Regions from separate parts of the Streptomyces sp. NPDC104096 genome, predicted to be linked through region 4. Evidence: riboswitches for the same ligand, from Rfam matches in the RefSeq annotation. Region 4 holds a riboswitch; each other region holds the start of a gene.
The links. Region 4 has a riboswitch for S-adenosylmethionine ahead of ACZ60B_RS36065 (putative leader peptide). Riboswitches for the same ligand answer to the same signal wherever they lie in the genome.
Positions count from the first base shown of each region.

Region 1: it holds a riboswitch for S-adenosylmethionine, as region 4 does, so the genes downstream of both, ACZ60B_RS21355 (ABC transporter substrate-binding protein) here and ACZ60B_RS36065 (putative leader peptide) in region 4, are expected to answer to the same signal.
Region 2: it holds a riboswitch for S-adenosylmethionine, as region 4 does, so the genes downstream of both, thrC (threonine synthase) here and ACZ60B_RS36065 (putative leader peptide) in region 4, are expected to answer to the same signal.
Region 3: it holds a riboswitch for S-adenosylmethionine, as region 4 does, so the genes downstream of both, ACZ60B_RS07750 (aminotransferase class V-fold PLP-dependent enzyme) here and ACZ60B_RS36065 (putative leader peptide) in region 4, are expected to answer to the same signal.

Region 1 is NZ_JBVJMD010000020.1:48,921-53,386, forward strand. It holds gene ACZ60B_RS21350 (transporter substrate-binding domain-containing protein) at 1-673, opposite strand, end outside; SAM riboswitch class IV at 1,376-1,485, shown strand; gene ACZ60B_RS21355 (ABC transporter substrate-binding protein) at 1,800-3,449, shown strand; gene ACZ60B_RS21360 (ABC transporter permease) at 3,446-4,466, shown strand, end outside.
Region 2 is NZ_JBVJMD010000021.1:108,667-113,132, forward strand. It holds gene otsB (trehalose-phosphatase) at 1-38, shown strand, start outside; gene ACZ60B_RS22345 (alpha,alpha-trehalose-phosphate synthase (UDP-forming)) at 127-1,584, opposite strand; gene ACZ60B_RS22350 (glucosyl-3-phosphoglycerate synthase) at 1,692-2,636, opposite strand; SAM riboswitch class I at 2,825-2,965, shown strand; gene thrC (threonine synthase) at 2,983-4,266, shown strand; gene ACZ60B_RS22360 (MoaD/ThiS family protein) at 4,263-4,466, shown strand, end outside.
Region 3 is NZ_JBVJMD010000005.1:36,077-40,542, forward strand. It holds gene qcrB (cytochrome bc1 complex cytochrome b subunit) at 1-91, shown strand, start outside; gene trpD (anthranilate phosphoribosyltransferase) at 214-1,278, shown strand; SAM riboswitch class IV at 1,413-1,529, shown strand; gene ACZ60B_RS07750 (aminotransferase class V-fold PLP-dependent enzyme) at 1,710-3,071, shown strand; gene ACZ60B_RS07755 (Lrp/AsnC family transcriptional regulator) at 3,204-3,485, opposite strand; gene ACZ60B_RS07760 (rhomboid family intramembrane serine protease) at 3,569-4,297, opposite strand; gene ACZ60B_RS07765 (hypothetical protein) at 4,461-4,466, shown strand, end outside.
Region 4 is NZ_JBVJMD010000059.1:8,854-13,319, reverse strand. It holds gene ACZ60B_RS36080 (sulfite oxidase) at 1-373, opposite strand, end outside; gene ACZ60B_RS36075 (LLM class F420-dependent oxidoreductase) at 785-1,708, shown strand; gene ACZ60B_RS36070 (DUF1684 domain-containing protein) at 1,809-2,633, shown strand; SAM riboswitch class IV at 2,736-2,849, shown strand; gene ACZ60B_RS36065 (putative leader peptide) at 2,884-3,000, shown strand; gene ACZ60B_RS36060 (ABC transporter substrate-binding protein) at 3,249-4,466, shown strand, end outside.

The DNA.
Region 1 (4,466 bases), on a different contig from region 4:
TGAGCGTCTTGCCCTCGCTCTGCAACTTCTTCTGCCACTCGAGGAGGATGCGCTCCTGGTTGGTGCCCGACCCGACCTCGACCGTCTTGCCCGCCAGGTTCCGGTAGTTGCCGTCGAACCTCCACTTGCTGGTCTTCAGCACCTCGAACGCGAGGTTGTCCTGCCGGTAGGAGGCGAACTCGTACTTCGTCTTGCGTTCCTCGGTGTCGGTGACGTTGGAGAAGGCCACGTCCACCTTGCCGCTGTCGACGCCGATGAAGAGATTGTCCCAGGTGAAGTTCTCGCTCTGCGGCTCGAGACCCAGGACCGCGGCGACCAGTCGGCCGATGTCGGTCTCGGATCCGGTGAGGGTCTTCTGGTCGTCACCCACGAACTCGAGCGGGGCGGAGCCGGAGGGCAGAGCGCCGTGGCCGATCACCAGCTTGCCGCTCTTGCGGACGGCCGCGGGCAGCTCGGCGCTGATCGACTTGACCTCGGACACCTTGAGCGTGGTCTCCTTGGCGGCGCCGTGCGAGAGCTGACCGATGGTCACACTCCCGGAGACGGCGTCGTCCGTCTTGGTGGCGGCGGCGCTGTCCCCGCCACAGGCGGTGAGCCCGGTGGCGAGAGTGGCGACAGCAGTCGCCGCTGTGATGCCGCGAATCAGGCTACGTCGGGTGACGTGGGTAGACATGGCCGTTCCTTGTCGCTCGGGAGGAGGTGGTGGCGTGGGGGAAGGAGATCGTCGGTGCGCCGTGGGGACGCAGGGGAAGGCGGTGGACCGGACGACTCTGCTCAGGACCACGTGGTCCAGCTCAGGACGTACGCGATCCAGCTCAGGACGTACGGGGTCCACTCGTTCAGCCGGGTGCGAAGACCGGACGGCAGACGAAACCGCCACGCCCGAGGAGGCCACGGAGGCCGACGACCGGCATACGGCCGGCCGGTCCACCCTCCGCGTCACATCGACGAGCGCTGCTTCAACCGGCTGAAAGGCTTCGCGAGATCGCCCTCAGGCACGGCGGAACCGCGGCCTCATCCGGTGCGGCGGTCGGACTCTCGCCGTTCCCGCTCCGGTCAGGCTCCGTACGACAACGGAGCCCAGGTCACGAGCCGTGGGACGGAGGTCAGCAACAGATCTCGTCGAACTGGTCGGCGCGGCGGCTCACCCAGAACGGGTCGAGCAGCACCATGTGTGCCGTGCCAGTGGTTTCCATGGCCGGATATAAGCACACCACCGACAAGGGCGTCCACCATGCGTCCACTGGACGGGACCGGAGCGCACCGCCGAGGCGTCAGGCCTCAATCCACCTTTATGTGCCTGCTGTTCGCTCCGCGTCGCCGCCTTCCCGGCGCGTCTTGACGCCGGAAGAACAGCCGCTCTACGGTGTGCCCGAGCTACGAGTTCCGGTGATCAAGCCCTGGCTGGCCGGACGGCAACCCTCGACGCAGTGGGGTGCCCCAGGTGAAGGCTCGGCGGATCTCATCCTTCTGCAAGTGCGCTCATCACAGCCCCGCAGCGGGCCGGAACCAGGGAGGACGGCATGGCGACGCCCTTGATGCTGTGCTCCCGGCGCCATGTCGACCTGCTGCTGGTCTCCAGCTGTCTGTGTAAGGCCTGAAACCGCCCTTTCCGGGCCCGGAGCCTGCCCGCCCGGCCGTGTTCCGGCCGGCCGCCTCGCCGTGTTCCGGGCCGGTAGACCCGCCGGCCTGACCGTGTGACACCCCACCCCCGTTCTGACGTGATTCGGCCCGCCGTCGGCGCAGGACTGCGCCGACGGCTGCCTCACGCATCCCTGCTGCGGAAACAGAGACCCCTGATGGCACTGCACAACGGCCCGACACCGAACAGACCCCTGCGGTCCGGTCTCGGCGCGATCTCCCTCGGCACGGCGTTCCTGGTGGCGCTGACCGGCTGCACCAGCAGCAAGGACGGCGAGACCACCAGCTCCGCCGAGGCCCTCACCATCGGCACCACCGACCAGGTCACCAGCATCGACCCGGCCGGCTCCTGGGACGCGGGCTCCGGCACCGTCGAGAGCGAGGTCTACGCGGCCCTGCTCAGCCAGAAGAACGGCTCCGCGGACGTCTCACCCGACCTCGCCACCGGGATCGAGCAGACCGGGCCGAAGGAGTACACGGTCACGCTCCAGAAGGGCCTCGAGTTCGCCAACGGCCACGAACTCACCTCCTCGGACGTCAAGTTCAGCTTCGACCGGGACCTGAAGATCGCCGACCAGAACGGTCCTTCGTCGCTGCTGTACAACCTCGCCTCGGTCGCTGCCCCGGACCCTGCCACCGTCATCTTCACCCTCAAGTCGGCCAACGACACCCTCTTCCCGAAGGTCCTGTCGACGGCCGCGGGCTACATCGTGGACGAGCAGGTCTTCCCCGCGGACAAGATCCTCGACGACAAGTCCGTCGTCGCCGCCAAGCCGTGGAGCGGGCCGTACGGCGTCACCGACTACGACAAGAACTCCCTGGTGTCGTTCACCGCCAACGCGCGCTACAAGGGGCAGCTGGGCACGCCGAAGACCAAGAACGTCCAGCTGAAGTACTACGCCGACGCCGGCAACCTGAAGCTCGACGTCCAGCAGGGCGCCCTCGACGCCGTCTACCGCACCCTCACCATCACCGACCTGGACGACCTCGCCAAGCAGAAGGGCGTCAAGGTCCACACCGGTGCCGGCAACGGCATCCGCTACCTCGTCTTCGACTTCGCCACCCAGCCCTACGGCACCAGGACGAAGGACGCCGACCCGAAGAAGGCCCTCGCCGTCCGCCAGGCCGTCGCCGACTCCGTCGACCGCTCCCAACTCGCCCAGCAGGTCTACAAGAACACCTACCAGCCGCTCTACACCTCCGTCCCCGACGGCCTGACCGGCGCCACCCCCTCCTTCACGTCGCGCTACGGCGACAAGAAGGGCGGCCCCGACAAGGCCGCGGCGGCGGCCCGGCTGAAGGCGGCGCGGGTCAAGGCCCCGGTGACGCTCGACCTCCAGTACAACAGCGACCACTACGGCTCCTCGTCGGCCGACGAGTACGCGCTGGTCAAGACCCAGCTGGAGGCCACCGGACTGTTCAAGGTGAACCTTCAGTCCACCGAGTGGACCCAGTACGGCAAGGACCGCGTCAAGCACCTCTACCCGCTCTACCAGCTCGGCTGGTACGCCGACTACCTCGACGCGGACAACTACCTCTCGCCCTTCTACTCGGCCAACAGCTGGGTCGCCAACGGATACGACGACCCCGCCGTCCGCGCCCTGGTCGAGAAGGAGGAGACGGAGACGGACACGGCCAAGCGCACCACGCTGATCCAGCAGGCGCAGGACAAGGCCGCCGCCCAGGTACCGCTGCTGCCGCTGCTCCAGGGCTCCACCGCCATCGTCACCCGCAGCGACATCAGCGGCGTGCCCGACGAGCTGGACGCCACGTACCAGTTCCGCTGGGCGGGACTCGCGACGAAGTGAGCACTCCGACGCAGCAGACCATCGGCGCTGTCGGCACCCCGGCCCACAGCGCCGCCGGTCACGGATTCGCCCGCTACCTGGTGATCCGCTTCCTCCTCATCATCCCCACCGTCCTGATCCTCGTCAGCCTGGTCTTCTTCCTGATGCGGCTCACCGGAGACCCGATCAGCGCGGCCTTCGGCGACCGCCTCACCCCCGACCAGCTCCACGCAAAACTGCACCAGGCCGGCTACGACCGGCCGTTGCTCACCCAGTACCTGGACTATCTGCGCTCGCTGGCCGTCGGCGACTTCGGCCGCACCGTCACCGACAACCAGCCCGTGACCCACGTCCTGAGCACCTACGGCGCCGCGACCGTCGAACTCGCCTGCTGCGCCCTCCTGGTGGCCCTGCTCATCGGCGTCCCGCTCGGCATGGTGGCCGCCTCCCACCGCGACCGGGCACCGGACGCGGCGCTGCGCCTGTTCGCGATCCTGACCTATGCCACCCCCGTCTTCTTCGTGGGCCTGCTGCTGAAACTCGTCTTCGCGATCTGGCTCGGCTGGCTGCCCTCGTCGGGCCGGGCGAGCACAGGCGTGCAGCTCTTCCTCCAGAACCAGACCAGCACGACCGGCGTGTACCTGATCGACGCCCTGCGCAGCGGCGACACCACCGCCATCGCGGACGTGCTGCGGCACGCCGTACTGCCGGGACTGGCCCTGGGCCTGCTCGTGGCCGGCATCCTGCTGCGCCTGGTGCGAACCAACCTGATCGGCACCCTCTCCAGCGACTACGTCGACGCCGCCCGCTCCCGCGGCGTCGCACAGCTGCGGCTCATCACCCACCACGCCACCCGCCCCGCCCTCATCCCCGTCGTCACCGTCCTGGGACTCCAGGTAGCCGGGCTCCTCGGCGGTACCGTACTGACCGAGACCACCTTCGAGTGGAAGGGCCTCGGGTACGAACTCGCCCGCTATCTGACGTCCCGTGACTTCCCGGCTGTACAAGGCATCGTGGCCCTGTTCGCCGTCGTCGTCG
Region 2 (4,466 bases), on a different contig from region 4:
TGGACCTGCTGCGCGCCCTGGCGGCCCGGCTCGGCTGACCACCCGGCGAGGCCGGCCGCCCGGGACGGTCGGCCTTCAGCCGCACAGGACTCTCAGCCGCACAGGACTCTCACCCGCGCAGGGCTCTCACCCGCGCAGGGCGTTCAACTGGTCCAGGAACCACTGGGCCGGCGGCAGCGCGGTCGCCGCGGCGGCCAGCCGCTTCGTGCGCTCCGCCCGCTCGTGCACCGGCATCACCAGCGCCTCGTGCAGCGCCCGCGCCGTCCCGGTCACGTCGTACGGATTGACGGTGATCGCGTCCTCGCCCAGCTCCTCGTACGCCCCCGCCTCCCGCGACAGCACCAGCGCGCACCCCTCGTCGGAGACGACCGGCACCTCCTTGGCGACCAGGTTCATGCCGTCCCGGATCGGGTTCACCAGGGCCACGTCGGCCAGCCGGTACGCGGCCAGCGAGCGCGCGAAGTCGTCCTTCACGTGCAGCACGACCGGCGTCCAGCCCGGCGTCCCGTACCCGGCGTTGATCTCGTCGGCGAGCCGCCGCACCTCGGCGGTGTACTCACGGTAGACGGCGAGGTCCTGCCGGGAGGGGTAGGCGAAGGCGACGTGCACGACCCGCTCCCGCCACTCGGGGTGGTCGTCGAGCAGCTGCCGGTACGCCAGCAGACCGCGCACGATGTTCTTCGACAGCTCGGTCCGGTCCACCCGCACGACCGACCTGCGGCCCTCGCCGATCTCCGCCCGCAGCGCCGCCATCCGCTCGCCGACGTCGGCCCGGTGGGCGCGCTCGCGCAGGAAGTCGGCGTCGGCGCCGAGGCCGTGCACGCCGATCGCCGTGGTGCGCGGCGCGCCGCCGCCGGGCGGTGTGTGCCCGATCGTCCCGAACGGCCCGTCGTCCGTCCGGGCCGGGCGGATCCGCTCACGGTCCACCTCGCCGGCGCAGTCCATGAAGGCGCCCGCCCACCGGTGGGTGAGGAAGCCCAGCCGGTCCGCGCCGAGCATGCCCCGCACGATCTGCTCGCGGATGTCGTCCGGCAGCATCCGGAAGTAGTCCGCCGGCGCCCACGGGGTGTGCGAGAAATGGCCGATGCGCAGGTCGGGGCGGAGTTCGCGGAGCATGCCCGGCACCAGCGTCAGGTGGTAGTCCTGGACGACCGCCGTCGCCCCCTCGGCCGCCTCCTCGGCGAGCGCCTCGGCGAACGCGCGGTTGTACCTCTCGTACGACGCCCACCGACGCCGGAACTCCGCGTCGAAGACCGGCTCCAGCGGGGTCTGGTACAGCATGTGGTGGACGAACCAGAGCACCGAGTTGGCGATGCCGTTGTAGGCGTCGGCGTGCACGTCGGCCGGGATGTCCAGCATCCGCACGCCCGGCTCGCCCGTGCCGCGCCGCACCGCCTCGCGGTCGTCGTCGGACAGGGTGGAGCACACCCACAGCGCCCCGGTGTCGGGCCCGATGGCCGACAGGCCCGAGACCAGCCCGCCGCCGCCCCTGCGGGCGTGCAGCGAGCCGTCCTCGCGCACCTCGTACGAAACCGGGCCGCGGTTGGACGCGACCAGCACCTCAGCAGCGTGCGTGGAAGCCATACGCCTCAACCTAGCCCGGCCCGGAAACGCTCAAACGTACGGAAGGCCCGCGACAGTCCGGAACCATTTGTATACGGCCCCCTGGAGAACATCACCACACGCATCCGTCAGGCCACCTTGCGTGACGCGTACTCGGCGATCTCGGCCATCGGCGGCCGCTCCTCCGTGTCCACGGAGTAGGTGCGCGGCTCGAAGCCGTCCCGGCCCCGCTCGAACTGGGTGAGGGAGGGCCGGATCAGATGCCCGCGGGCCATCCGCAGCTGCGCGGTGCGGTAGATGGCGGCGGCCATCCGGCCCAGTGCCTGTCCGTCCTGGTGGCGGTGCTTGCGCACCCCGACGTCCACCTGGGCGAGCGCGTCGAGGCCCACCAGGTGCAGCGAGTCGACCAGCATGCCCAGCTCCACCCCGTACCCGACCGGGAAGGGCAGCTGTTCCAGCAGGGAGCGCCGGGCCGCGTACTCGCCGCCGAGCGGCTGTACGAAGCCGGCCAGCTGCGGCCAGTGCATGTTCAGCAGCGGGCGGGCCATCAGCTCGGTGACCCGGCCGCCCTGGCCGGCCGCCCCGCCGAGCGGGCGGTCGTACATGGCCTTGACCAGGTCGACGTCCGGATCGGTGAGCAGCGGGCCCACGATGCCGGAGACGAAGTCGGAGGAGAACTCCCTGAGGTCGGCGTCGACGAAGCAGACGATGTCCCCGCCGGTGACCAGCAGGGACCGCCACAGCACCTCGCCCTTGCCGGGCACGGCCGGGATGCGGGGCAGGATGGCGTCGCGGTGGACGACCCGGGCGCCCGCGGCCGCGGCCACCGCCGAGGTGCGGTCGGTGGATCCCGAGTCGACGACGACGATCTCGTCGACGAGCGGGACCTGCTGCATCAGGTCGTGCCGGATCACGGCGACGATGTCGCCGACCGTCTCCTCCTCGTTGAGCGCGGGCAGGACGACGGAGACCGACTGGCCCCGGGCGCGTTTCGCGGCGAGGATCTTGTGGAGCGGGCGGTCGTTGACGGACCAGGAGCGGGTGCTCAGCCAGCGCTCGACTTCTTCCAGCACAGCGGCGGCTCCTTCTGCGTTCTGCGTGCTCGCGGCGGGTGGGAGTGCCCGCCGCGACAGCGGTCGACGGTCACGGGCATCTCGCGGTTCGGACGACTCTCTCAACTGTCGGGGCCTTCGGTTACAGTCTTGAACAACGCGGATGACCATCGCATGTCCAGGGTGGCCGACCGCTGAAAACTTCATACCGCTCATCCAGAGGGGCAGAGGGATACGGCCCGATGAAGCCCCGGCAACCCTCCAGTCGGTTTCTCGTGCACGCGAGGCTCCCGGCTCGGGAAGGTGCCAAATCCGTCTCACGGCGAAGTGCGTCGTGAGGAAGATGAGGAGAAAGGGCCTCGCCTCCATGGCTGCGCAGACTGCTGTAAGCACCACGAACCCCGTCGATCTGGGCTCCGCCGCGGCGCTCTCCTGCCGCGAGTGCGGACACCGGGTGCCGCTCGGCCCGGTCTTCGCCTGCGAGGAGTGTTTCGGCCCGCTCGAGATCGCCTACGACTTCTCGCGGTACGAGACCGAGGAGCTGCGCAAGCGGATCGAAGCGGGACCCGCGAACATCTGGCGCTACGCGCCGCTGCTGCCCGTCCCCGCGGACGTGGCGGACAAGCCCAACATCAACCCCGGCTGGACCCAGCTCGTCAAGGCCGACAACCTGGCCCGCGAACTCGGTGTCACCGGCGGGCTGTACGTCAAGGACGACTCCGGCAACCCGACGCACTCCTTCAAGGACCGGGTCGTCGCCCAGGCCCTGGAGGCCGCGCGCGCCTTCGGCTTCACCACCCTGTCCTGCTCCTCCACCGGCAACCTGGCCGGTGCCGTCGGCGCCGCCGCCGCCCGCGCCGGTCTGCGCTCCTGTGTGTTCATCCCGCACGACCTGGAGCAGGGCAAGGTCGTCATGGCCGCGATCTACGGCGGTGAACTCGTCGGCATCGAGGGCAACTACGACGACGTGAACCGTTTCTGCTCCGAGCTGATCGGCGACCCGGCGGGCGAGGGCTGGGGCTTCGTCAACGTCAACCTGCGGCCGTACTACGCGGAGGGTTCCAAGACCCTGGCGTACGAGATCTGCGAGCAGCTCGGCTGGCGGCTGCCCGACCAGCTGGTCGTCCCGATCGCCTCGGGCTCCCAGCTCACGAAGATCGACAAGGGGCTCCAGGAGCTGATCAGGCTCGGCCTCGTCGAGGACCGGCCGTACAAGATCTTCGGCGCCCAGGCGGAGGGCTGCTCGCCGGTGTCCGTGGCCTACAAGGCCGGCCATGACGTCGTACGGCCCCAGAAGCCGAACACCATCGCCAAGTCCCTCGCCATCGGCAACCCGGCCGACGGGCCGTACGTCCTCGACATCGCGCGCCGCACGGGCGGTGCCGTGGAGGACGTGACGGACGAGCAGATCGTGGACGCGATCAAGCTGCTGGCGCGGACCGAGGGGATCTTCGCCGAGACGGCGGGCGGCGTGACGGTGGGCGTGACCCGCAAGCTCATCGAGAGCGGCCTGCTCGACCCGAGCCTGACGACCGTCGTGCTGAATACCGGTGACGGCCTGAAGACCCTCGACGCGGTGGCAGGCACCGGTCTGACCGCCACCATCCGCCCGAACCTGGACTCCTTCCGAGAGGCTGGCCTCGCATCATGAGCGTCAACGTCCGCATCCCCACCATCCTGCGCACCTACACCGGCGGCGCCGCGGAGGTGAGCGCCGAGGGCGCGACCCTCGCCGAGGTCATCTCCGACCTGGAGAAGAACCACACCGGCATCGCGGCCCGCGTCCTGGACGACCAGGGCAAGCTGCGCCGGTTCGTCAACGTGTACGTGAACGACGACGACGTCCGCTTC
Region 3 (4,466 bases), on a different contig from region 4:
CAGCAAGGCGTACTTCGACGAGGACAGCCAGATCGAGAAGCCGACTGTCGACGAGTACAAGGAGATCACGAGCGGCCACGGCCACCACTGATCGCTGCGCTCGCCACGCGCACACAAGGACCCCGTCCGGTCTTCGGACGGGGTCCTTCGCCGTGTCCGGCGCTGGATAGGCTGTAGTCGAGTCTGTACGTGTCTACGAACCAGGAGCGGCTGATGAGCGCTGTGACCCCCGCTGGAGGCGACACCGCGGCGGGCCGTTCCTGGCCCGCGGTACTGAACGGTCTGCTGGAGGGCCGCGACCAGAGCGCCGCGAGCACCGCCTGGGCGATGGACCGGATCATGCGCGGCGAGGCCACCGACGCGCAGATCGCCGGGTTCGCGGTGGCACTGCGGGCCAAGGGCGAGACCGTCCAGGAGATCACGGGTCTGGTCGAGGCGATGTACGCGCACGCCAATGTGATCCAGGTGCCGGGCGACACCGTCGACATCGTGGGCACCGGCGGCGACGGCGCGAAGACGGTGAACATCTCCACGATGTCCTCGATCGTCATCGCGGGCACCGGCGCCAAGGTCGTCAAGCACGGCAACCGGGCCGCCTCGTCGGCGTCGGGCGCCTCGGACGTCCTGGAGAAGCTCGGGGTCAACCTCGAACTGACCCCGAAGCGGGTGGCGGAGGTCGCCGAGGAGGCCGGGATCACCTTCTGCTTCGCGGTGAAGTTCCACCCGGCCCTGCGCCATGTGGCGGCCGCCCGTGGCCAGTTGGGCATCCGGACGGTGTTCAACTTCCTGGGCCCGCTGACCAATCCGGCGAAGGTGCGCGCGCAGGCGGTCGGCGTCGCCGACGCCCGGGTGGCGCCGATCATCGCGGGTGTCTTCGCCGAGCGCGGCAACTCCTCGCTGGTGTTCCGCGGCGACGACGGCCTGGACGAGCTGACCACGACCGCCACCTCGCGGGTGTGGGTCGTACGGGGGGGCCGGGTGACGGAGGAGGCCTTCGACCCGAGGGACGTCGGCATCGAACCGGTGCCGGTGGAGGCGCTGCGCGGTGCCGACGCCTCGTACAACGCGGATGTGGCGCGGCGGCTGCTGAACGGCGAGGGCGGCCCGGTGCGGGACGCCGTGCTGCTGAACTCCGCGGCGGCGCTGGTGGCGCTGCGGCCGGGCTCCGGGACGCTGGCCGAGCAGCTGCGCGCCGGCATGGACCGGGCGGCGGAGTCGATCGACTCCGGCGCGGCCCGGCGGACGCTGGAGCGCTGGGTGGCCGTCAGCAACGCCTGATCCTCCCTCCCCGGCCGCGTGCGGCGCGGCCGGGCGAGGCGGCGCGGGGCCCGGCCCGGGGAGCGGGGCGAGGCGCGGTCCAGGATGCGGACCGCGCCTTGCGCTTCACAGGCCGTGTGGCAGGATGACGAACAGGTCATGAGTGACAGTCATGAGGCCCCGGCCGACTGTCCGGCAACCCTCCGTCCGTGGCGGGGTGCCCCGGGTGAGGACCAGGTCGTAGGCAGCGAGGTCTACGGCAAGCGCGGACCCCTCGACGGCTCCTGAACGAGCCCAGCACCAGGGGTCCTGGTCATCGAGGGAGCCACCCGTGAGCAAGCGAATGCGCTAGGGCGTAGAGCCCCGCCTCCGCACACCCCATTCTCCTTTCTCCGCGCTCGAGCCCGTGTGCTCGCGTGGTGATTCCGCCTTGCCGCTCACGGGAGTTCCCCATGTCCGTCTCCACCGCTGCCTCCGCCCAGACCGTTTGTGCCCCGCTGGCCGTTCTGGGCCGTGATGTCACCGTTCCGCTCGTCACGGGCGGCGAAGTCACCTATGCCGCGCTCGACTACGCGGCCAGCGCCCCCGCCCTCCAGCGCGTCTGGGACGACGTGGCGGCGTACGCCCCGTACTACGGCAGCGTCCACCGCGGCGCCGGCTACCTCTCGCAGCTGTCCACGGACCTCTTCGAGAACGCCCGCCGGACGGTCGCGGAGTTCCTCGACTGCCGCACCGGCGACCAGGTGGTCTTCACCCGGTCCACCACCGACTCCCTCAACCTGCTGGCGGCCGCGCTCCCGGCCGGCTGCGAGGTCTTCGTGTTCGAGACCGAGCACCACGCCTCGCTGCTGCCCTGGCAGGACGCCCGGGTCACCTACCTCGACGCCCCGCGCACCCCGCAACAGGCCGTCGAGACCCTGGAACGCGCCCTGGCCGACCGCGACCCGTACGGCCCGGCCCTGGTCTGCGTCACCGGTGCCTCGAACGTCACGGGCGAGCTGTGGCCGGTCCGCGAGCTGGCGGCGGCGGCCCACGCGCACGGCGCCCGGATCGTCCTGGACGCCGCCCAGCTGGCCCCGCACCACCCGGTCTCGGTCCGCGACCTCGACGTCGACTGGGTCGCCTTCTCCGGCCACAAGCTGTACGCGCCGTTCGGCTCCGGGGTCCTGGCCGGCCGCGCCGACTGGCTGCGCGAGGCCGAGCCGTACCTGGCCGGCGGCGGCGCGAGCCGACGGGTCACCCGGCGCGCGGACGGGGGAGTGGACGTGGAGTGGCACGACAGCGCCGCCCGTCACGAGGCCGGCTCGCCGAACGTGATCGGCGCCTACTCCATCGCCTCCGCCTGCAAGGCCCTCACCGAGGCGGGCTTCGACACGCTCGTCGCCCGTGAGCTGCACCTGATCGACACCGTCCGGGCGGGCCTCGCCGAGGTGCCCGAGGTGCGGGTCCTCTCCCTCTTCGGCGACGACGCCCCGCGGGTCGGGGTGATCTCCTTCGTGGTGGAGGGCTGGAACAGCTCCCACTTCGCGGCCGCCCTCTCCGCCGAGTACGGGATCGGCGTCCGCGACGGCCTCTTCTGCGCCCACCCGCTGGTGCGCACCCTGCTGGGCAGCGACCCGGGCAGCCAGGGCGAGTGCGGCGCGCCCGAGGCGGCGCCGGGCGAGAAGTCCCTCAACGCCATCCGGGTGAGCTTCGGCGCGGGCACGCCGGACGAGCACGTGGAGCGCTTCGTGACCGCGGTGCGGGAACTGGTCAGGGACGGCGCGAAGTGGCGCTACCGGACCGAGGACGGCCGCTGCGTGCCCGCGGTCTGACCGGGCCCGTTGCGCGGCGCCGTCGTGGCCGGTCGCGCGGTCCCCGCGCCCCTGAGGCCGCCTGCGGGCAGGCGCGATCGAGGGGCGCGGGGAACCGCGCGCCCGGCCCTCACCGGTCCGCGGGGGAGGGGCTCAGCTGTCGAGACCGATCGCGAACGCCGCCTCCAGGTCGTGCTGGGAGTAGGTGCGGAACGCGACGTGCGTGTCCGTGCCCTCGACGCCGGGGATCTTGCTGATCCGGCCCGGGATGACCTCCGCCAGGTCCTCGTGGCGGACCACCCGCACCATCGCGATCAGGTCGTAGGTGCCCGTGACGGAGAAGACCTCGCTGACGGAGTCCAGCGCGGCGATCGATTCCGCGATCTCGGGGATCCGGTCCACGCTGGTCTTGATAAGGACGATCGCGGTGATCACGGTTGGTTCTCTCTCTCGGCCGGGGCCCTCACTCTATGACGTGATCCCGGACCCACCAAGGCCGCGGCGGCCGGTCGGGCCGGTCAGCCGCCGTCGCCCGTGGCGGGCCTGACCTGCCGGGCCGGGCCGCGGCTGCGGCCGAACCGCAGCCACGCGTATGCGAAGCCCGCGCCGAAGCCCACCAGGTGGGCGAGGTAGGCCACGCCGGGGCCCTGGGTGGCCCGGCCCGCCGCCACCCACTGCAGGGCCGCCCAGAAGGGCAGCACGACCCATGCCGGGAAGCGCAGCGGCAGGAAGAACAGGAACGGCAGGAGGCTGGTCACCCGCGCCCGGGGGAACAGGTACAGGAACGCGCCGAGGACCGCGGAGATCGCCCCGGAGGCGCCGACCAGCGACTGTTCGGAGCCGGCGTTGGCGGCCGCGTAGCCGAGCAGCGCCAGGTAGCCGCAGCCGACGTAGAAGAGGGTGAACTCCACTCGGCCCATCCGTTCCTCGGTCATCGCCCCGAAGACGTAGAGGAAGAGCATGTTGCCGAGGAGGTGGACCCAGCTGCCGTGGACGAACAGGGCGCTGGCCGGGGTCAGGACCTGCCCCGTGGCGTCCCGGAACAGTTCGGCGGGGACCACGCCCCAGTGGCGGAAGTAGGCCCGCTGGGCGGCCGACAGCGCGGCGCCGGTGCCGTACCCGGGATTGAAGCCGGAGGCCGGGCCGATCAGGAAGACCAGACAGCACAGGGCGATCAGCCCGTACGTCACGGGCGCCGACGGCTTCCGGATCGTGCCGCCCGTGGTTCCGTTCCAGTCGCTGATCATGAACACAGAGCATGACGTACGGGGACGCATCGGCACAGACCGCCTCGCCGCCGTGGATGGGTGGGCGGCGAGTACCCGCCAGGCCGTAGGGTTACGAGCCACATGTTCCGGGGAGAGCCCGGTGCATCACGGACAATGGACAGAAGGAAGGCGAACAGCCCTGATGACG
Region 4 (4,466 bases):
GCAATCCGCTCCCCCACAGCCGTAGCCGCCAGTCGTCGGCGTCCAGGACGGGGGTGGCGGTGTGGTTGCGTACGAAGAACAGTTCGTTCGGGGTGTGGTGGCCGGTTCCGCGCAGTGCCTCCCAGCGGGTCTCGGCGTTGGTGCCGCGCTCGATGAACCACTCGGCGGGCAGCGGCTTGACGATCGTCCGGTCGGCGGCGCGGGCGGGCTGTACGGCACCGAGCGCGGTCGCGGAGGCGGTCGCGGTGAGGAGGGTGAGCAGCCGACGGCGGGTGACGCCGTCGGCTCTGGCCTCACCTGCGAGCCACTGGCGCAGTCTGCGGCGGTCGTACTCGGTTTCGTGGTGTCGGTCGGCCGGGGTGGGTGAAGGCATGGCGGGTCCTCGTCATGACGGGGCGGGACGAACGAGAGGGCACGGCGCGAGTCGGCGCGGGCAGCCCCCGGACGGGCCGATGTACGCCCGACCGGCTTGTCCTGGAAGGAGGTTGGCGGCAGCGCGGGATCAGCCGGTCGTCCGACACAGCGCGGCGGCCACGCGGACGAGGTCCACGGCGCGACGGCGGGTCAGCGGCTCCGACAACGGCATGGCGGGATGTAAGCACGCGGGGCGGAAGGCGTCAACGGAGCCGTCGGGCCGGTGAACCGCACGTCCTGGCGGGTCCGTCGGCGTGGCTGCCGCGCCCCGCACCCGACCGGCGGGCCGGGCGGCGGCGCCTCACACGAATGACATACAGCCGTCACACACGACAGGAATGCGGGCTCACCGACCACCCGTTCCATTGACATGACTGTTGGCGTAGCACTCAACGCATCCGATGCGCAGAACCAGGTCGACGCCAGTGTGCGACTGGCCGAGGAGGCCGCGTCCGCCGGGCTGCGGTCCGTGTGGTTCGGCCAGAGTTTCGGCGCGGACTCACCCCAGCTCGCCGCGATCGTCGGGCGCGCGGTACCGGAACTACAGGTGGGCACCTCCGCGATCCCCGTCTTCGGCCGGCACCCCCTGCCGGTCTCCAGTCAGGCCCAGACCGCCCAGGCCGCCACCCACGGCCGCTACCACCTCGGACTGGCCCTGGGCACGAAACTGCTGACGGAGACCGGCTTCGGCCTGCCGTTCCGGCGGCCCATCGCCCGGCTGCGCGAATTCCTCACCGCACTGCGCCAGTTGACCGAGACCGGCACGGCCGACTTCCACGGCGAGCTGCTCACCGCCACCACCCCGATCCCCGCGCGCGTACCGGGCGCGGAGTCCGGTGTCCCGTTGCTCGTCGCCGCGATGGGCCCGCAGGCGCTGCGGGTCAGCGGCGAGCTGGCGGACGGGATCCTGCCCTACCTCGCGGGACCGCGCGCCCTCTCGGAACACATCGTGCCCGCCCTGACCGCCGCGGCCGATGCCGCCGGACGGCCCGCGCCCCGGGTCGTGGCGCTGGTGCCCGGCGTGGTCACGGCCGACGTCGACGCGGTGCGCGCGAAGGTCACCGAGGACCTCGCGTTCTACGAACAGGTCCCGTCCTACGCCCGGGTCATCGAGCTCTCCGGCGGCCGTCGCGCCGCGGACCTGGCCGTGATCGGCGACGAGAAGACGGTCGAGGCCGAGGTACGGCGCTACCGCGACGCCGGCGCGACCGAGGTCGTGTTCTCGGGCACCGAGATCGCGGGAGCGGCGGACCGGCGCCGTACCTGGGCACTCCTCGGCGAACTGGCCGCCTGAGCCCGTCGGATCCACCGGACCCACAGAGCCCCCGCATCCCCGTCCCTGCATCCCCGCATCCCCGCACGAGGGCGAACCCCCGTACACCGAAGGAGATTTGATGACCACCGAGGCGACCACGGCAGACCTGCGTGCCTTCACCGAACAGTGGCTGGAGTGGTACCGCGAACAAGAGGCCCGGCTCTCCGGCCCGCACGGGTTCCTGGCGATCACCGGCCTGCACTGGCTCGACGACCGGCCGCAGCGTTTCACCGACGCGCCCGGCACCTGGCACACCGGCCCCGACGGGGTCGTCGTCACGCTCGACGACGGTGAGGAACTGGTCGTCGACGGGAAGCCGGTGAGCGGTGAGCACCGCTTCGGCGTACTGCCCGAACGCGGTGGCGTCGACGCGGTCTGGAAGGACGCCGTCATCGAGGTCGCCAAGCGGGGCGGTCATGACATCGTGCGCCCCCGGCACCCGGACGCGCCGCTGCGCACGGCCTTCACCGGGACACCGGCCTACGCCCCCGACCCGCGCTGGACCGTGACGGGCCGTTACGTCCCCTTCGACGAGCCGCGGCCCACCACCGTGGGCGCCGTGGTCGAGGGCCTGGAGCACGTGTACGACGCGCCCGGCAGGATCGAGTTCGAGCTGGACGGGCACCGACTGTCGCTCACCGCGTTCCCCGGGGCCGGTCAGGGCCGGTTGACCGTGCTGTTCACCGACGCGACCGCCGGGGTCACCACCTACACAGCGAGCCGGACCCTGTCCGTCGAACGGCCCGCCGCCGACGGCACGGTCGTCCTGGACTTCAACCGGGCCACGAACCTGCCGTGCGCCTACACGGACCTGGCCACCTGCCCGCTGCCGCCGGCGGAGAACCGGCTGAAGGTGGCGATCGAGGCGGGCCAGAAGATCCCGCGCGAGCGCGGCGGTTCCTGAACCATGACCTTCCGGGCGTGACCGCGGCCGTCCCCACGTCGCCGCGGGAGCGTCCGGTCGCGGCATTGACGTACGTCGGAACCGCTCCGTACGATCAAGAACGGCATTGAGTGTCAGCGTCAAGCCCTGGCTCGCTGACCGGCAACCCTCCCGCGCGGCGGGGTGCTCCAGGTGAAAGCCCGGCGGGATCAGCGACGATCCCCGCAAGCGCGTGGCCCTGTGTTCAGGGCCGACGAGGTGGAGGACCGTGATGCGACGCGATGGTGGCCCTGCCGCCTCCTCCCTGGTCGCCATGGTGTTCTCCCGGCTGGCGCGCCGACGCCACATCGATCTGAAGCGCTCGACCAGCTGCCTCTGTCAGGCCTGACGGCCCTTCCCGCGGCCGGGCTTCGGCGACCTTCCTCGCCGACGGTCGACATCCGTCACACCCATCAGCGGTCGATATCCCCCGTTTCCTGCTGATCTTCCTGATCTTCCTGATCCGCTTTCCGCCCAGCCCCTGTCCGCAGGGCACTTCCCCGTCATCGGCATCGCGCCGACCGGGACCGCGCGCCTGTGCGCGGTCGTGCCTCGTGCGGTGCTCCATGCCGGGCGACGCATAGAGGAGAACCTCTCGTGAGAGCACTACCGGATTTCAGAACTCCCCGATGGGCAACGCTCACCGCCCTGCTCACCACCGGCGTGCTGCTGACCGCCTGCGGGTCGGGCACCGACGGCTCCGGCACAGGAGGCGGCAAGCCGCGGTCCGGCGGCACCCTGACCTTCGCCGTGGGTTCGGACGCCGGCTGCGTGGATCCCCAGCAGGTCGGCAGCAACGACACGATCTACTCGGTGCGCCAGATCGTGGACTCCCTGACGGACCAGGATCCCAGTACCGGCAAGATCGTGCCGTGGCTGGCGAAGAGCTGGGACATCAGCGCCGACTCGACCGCCTTCACCTTCCATCTGCGCTCCGGTGTCACCTTCAGCGACGGGTCCCCGCTGACCGCCCAGGTGGTCAAGGACAACTTCGACGCGGTGCCGAAGCTCGGTGTCCTGGGGACTCTGGCCGAGGGCTATCTGAGCGGTGTCGAAAGCACCACGGTGGTCGACCCGCTCACCGTCAAGGTCACCTTCCAACAGCCCAACGCCCAGTTCCTGCAAGCGACTTCCACACATTCGCTGGGGATCGAGTCCTCGGCGAGCGTGACGAAGTCACCGCAGCAGAAGTGCAGTGACGGGGTGATCGGGTCCGGACCGTTCGTGCTGAAACAGTACGTGCAGAACCAGTCGGTCACCCTGACCAGACGCCCTGGCTACGCCTGGGGATCCTCGCGGTGGAACAAGCGGGGCGAGGCGTATCTGGACCGGGTGGTGTTCAAGGTCGTACCGGAGGCGGGCGTACGCGCCGGCAGTCTCCGGTCCGGTCAGGTGGACGCCATCGGCAGCGTGGGCCGGGCCGACGAGGCGGCGCTCAAGGGCGGCCAGGTCGCCCTCCAGCGGCGGGCCAACCCCGGCATCGTCTTCGGACTCGCCCTCAACAACGCGCGGCCGGTCCTGAAGGACATCAGGGTCCGCCGGGCGATCCTGTCCGCCGTCGACCGGAAGCAGATCGCCGACACCGTCTTCCCCACCGGCACCCGGGCGGCCACCAGCGTCCTCGCACACACCACGCCCGACTACACCGACCTCGCCCCGGATCTCGCCTTCGACGCGGCCAAGGCGAAGTCCCTGCTGGAAGAGGCCGGTTGGCAGGTGGGTGGCGACGGCATCCGCGTCAAGGACGGGCGGAAGCTGAGCCTGACCATCGACTGGGTTCCCAACGCGGCCACGAACCAGCCCGCGTTGGAGCTG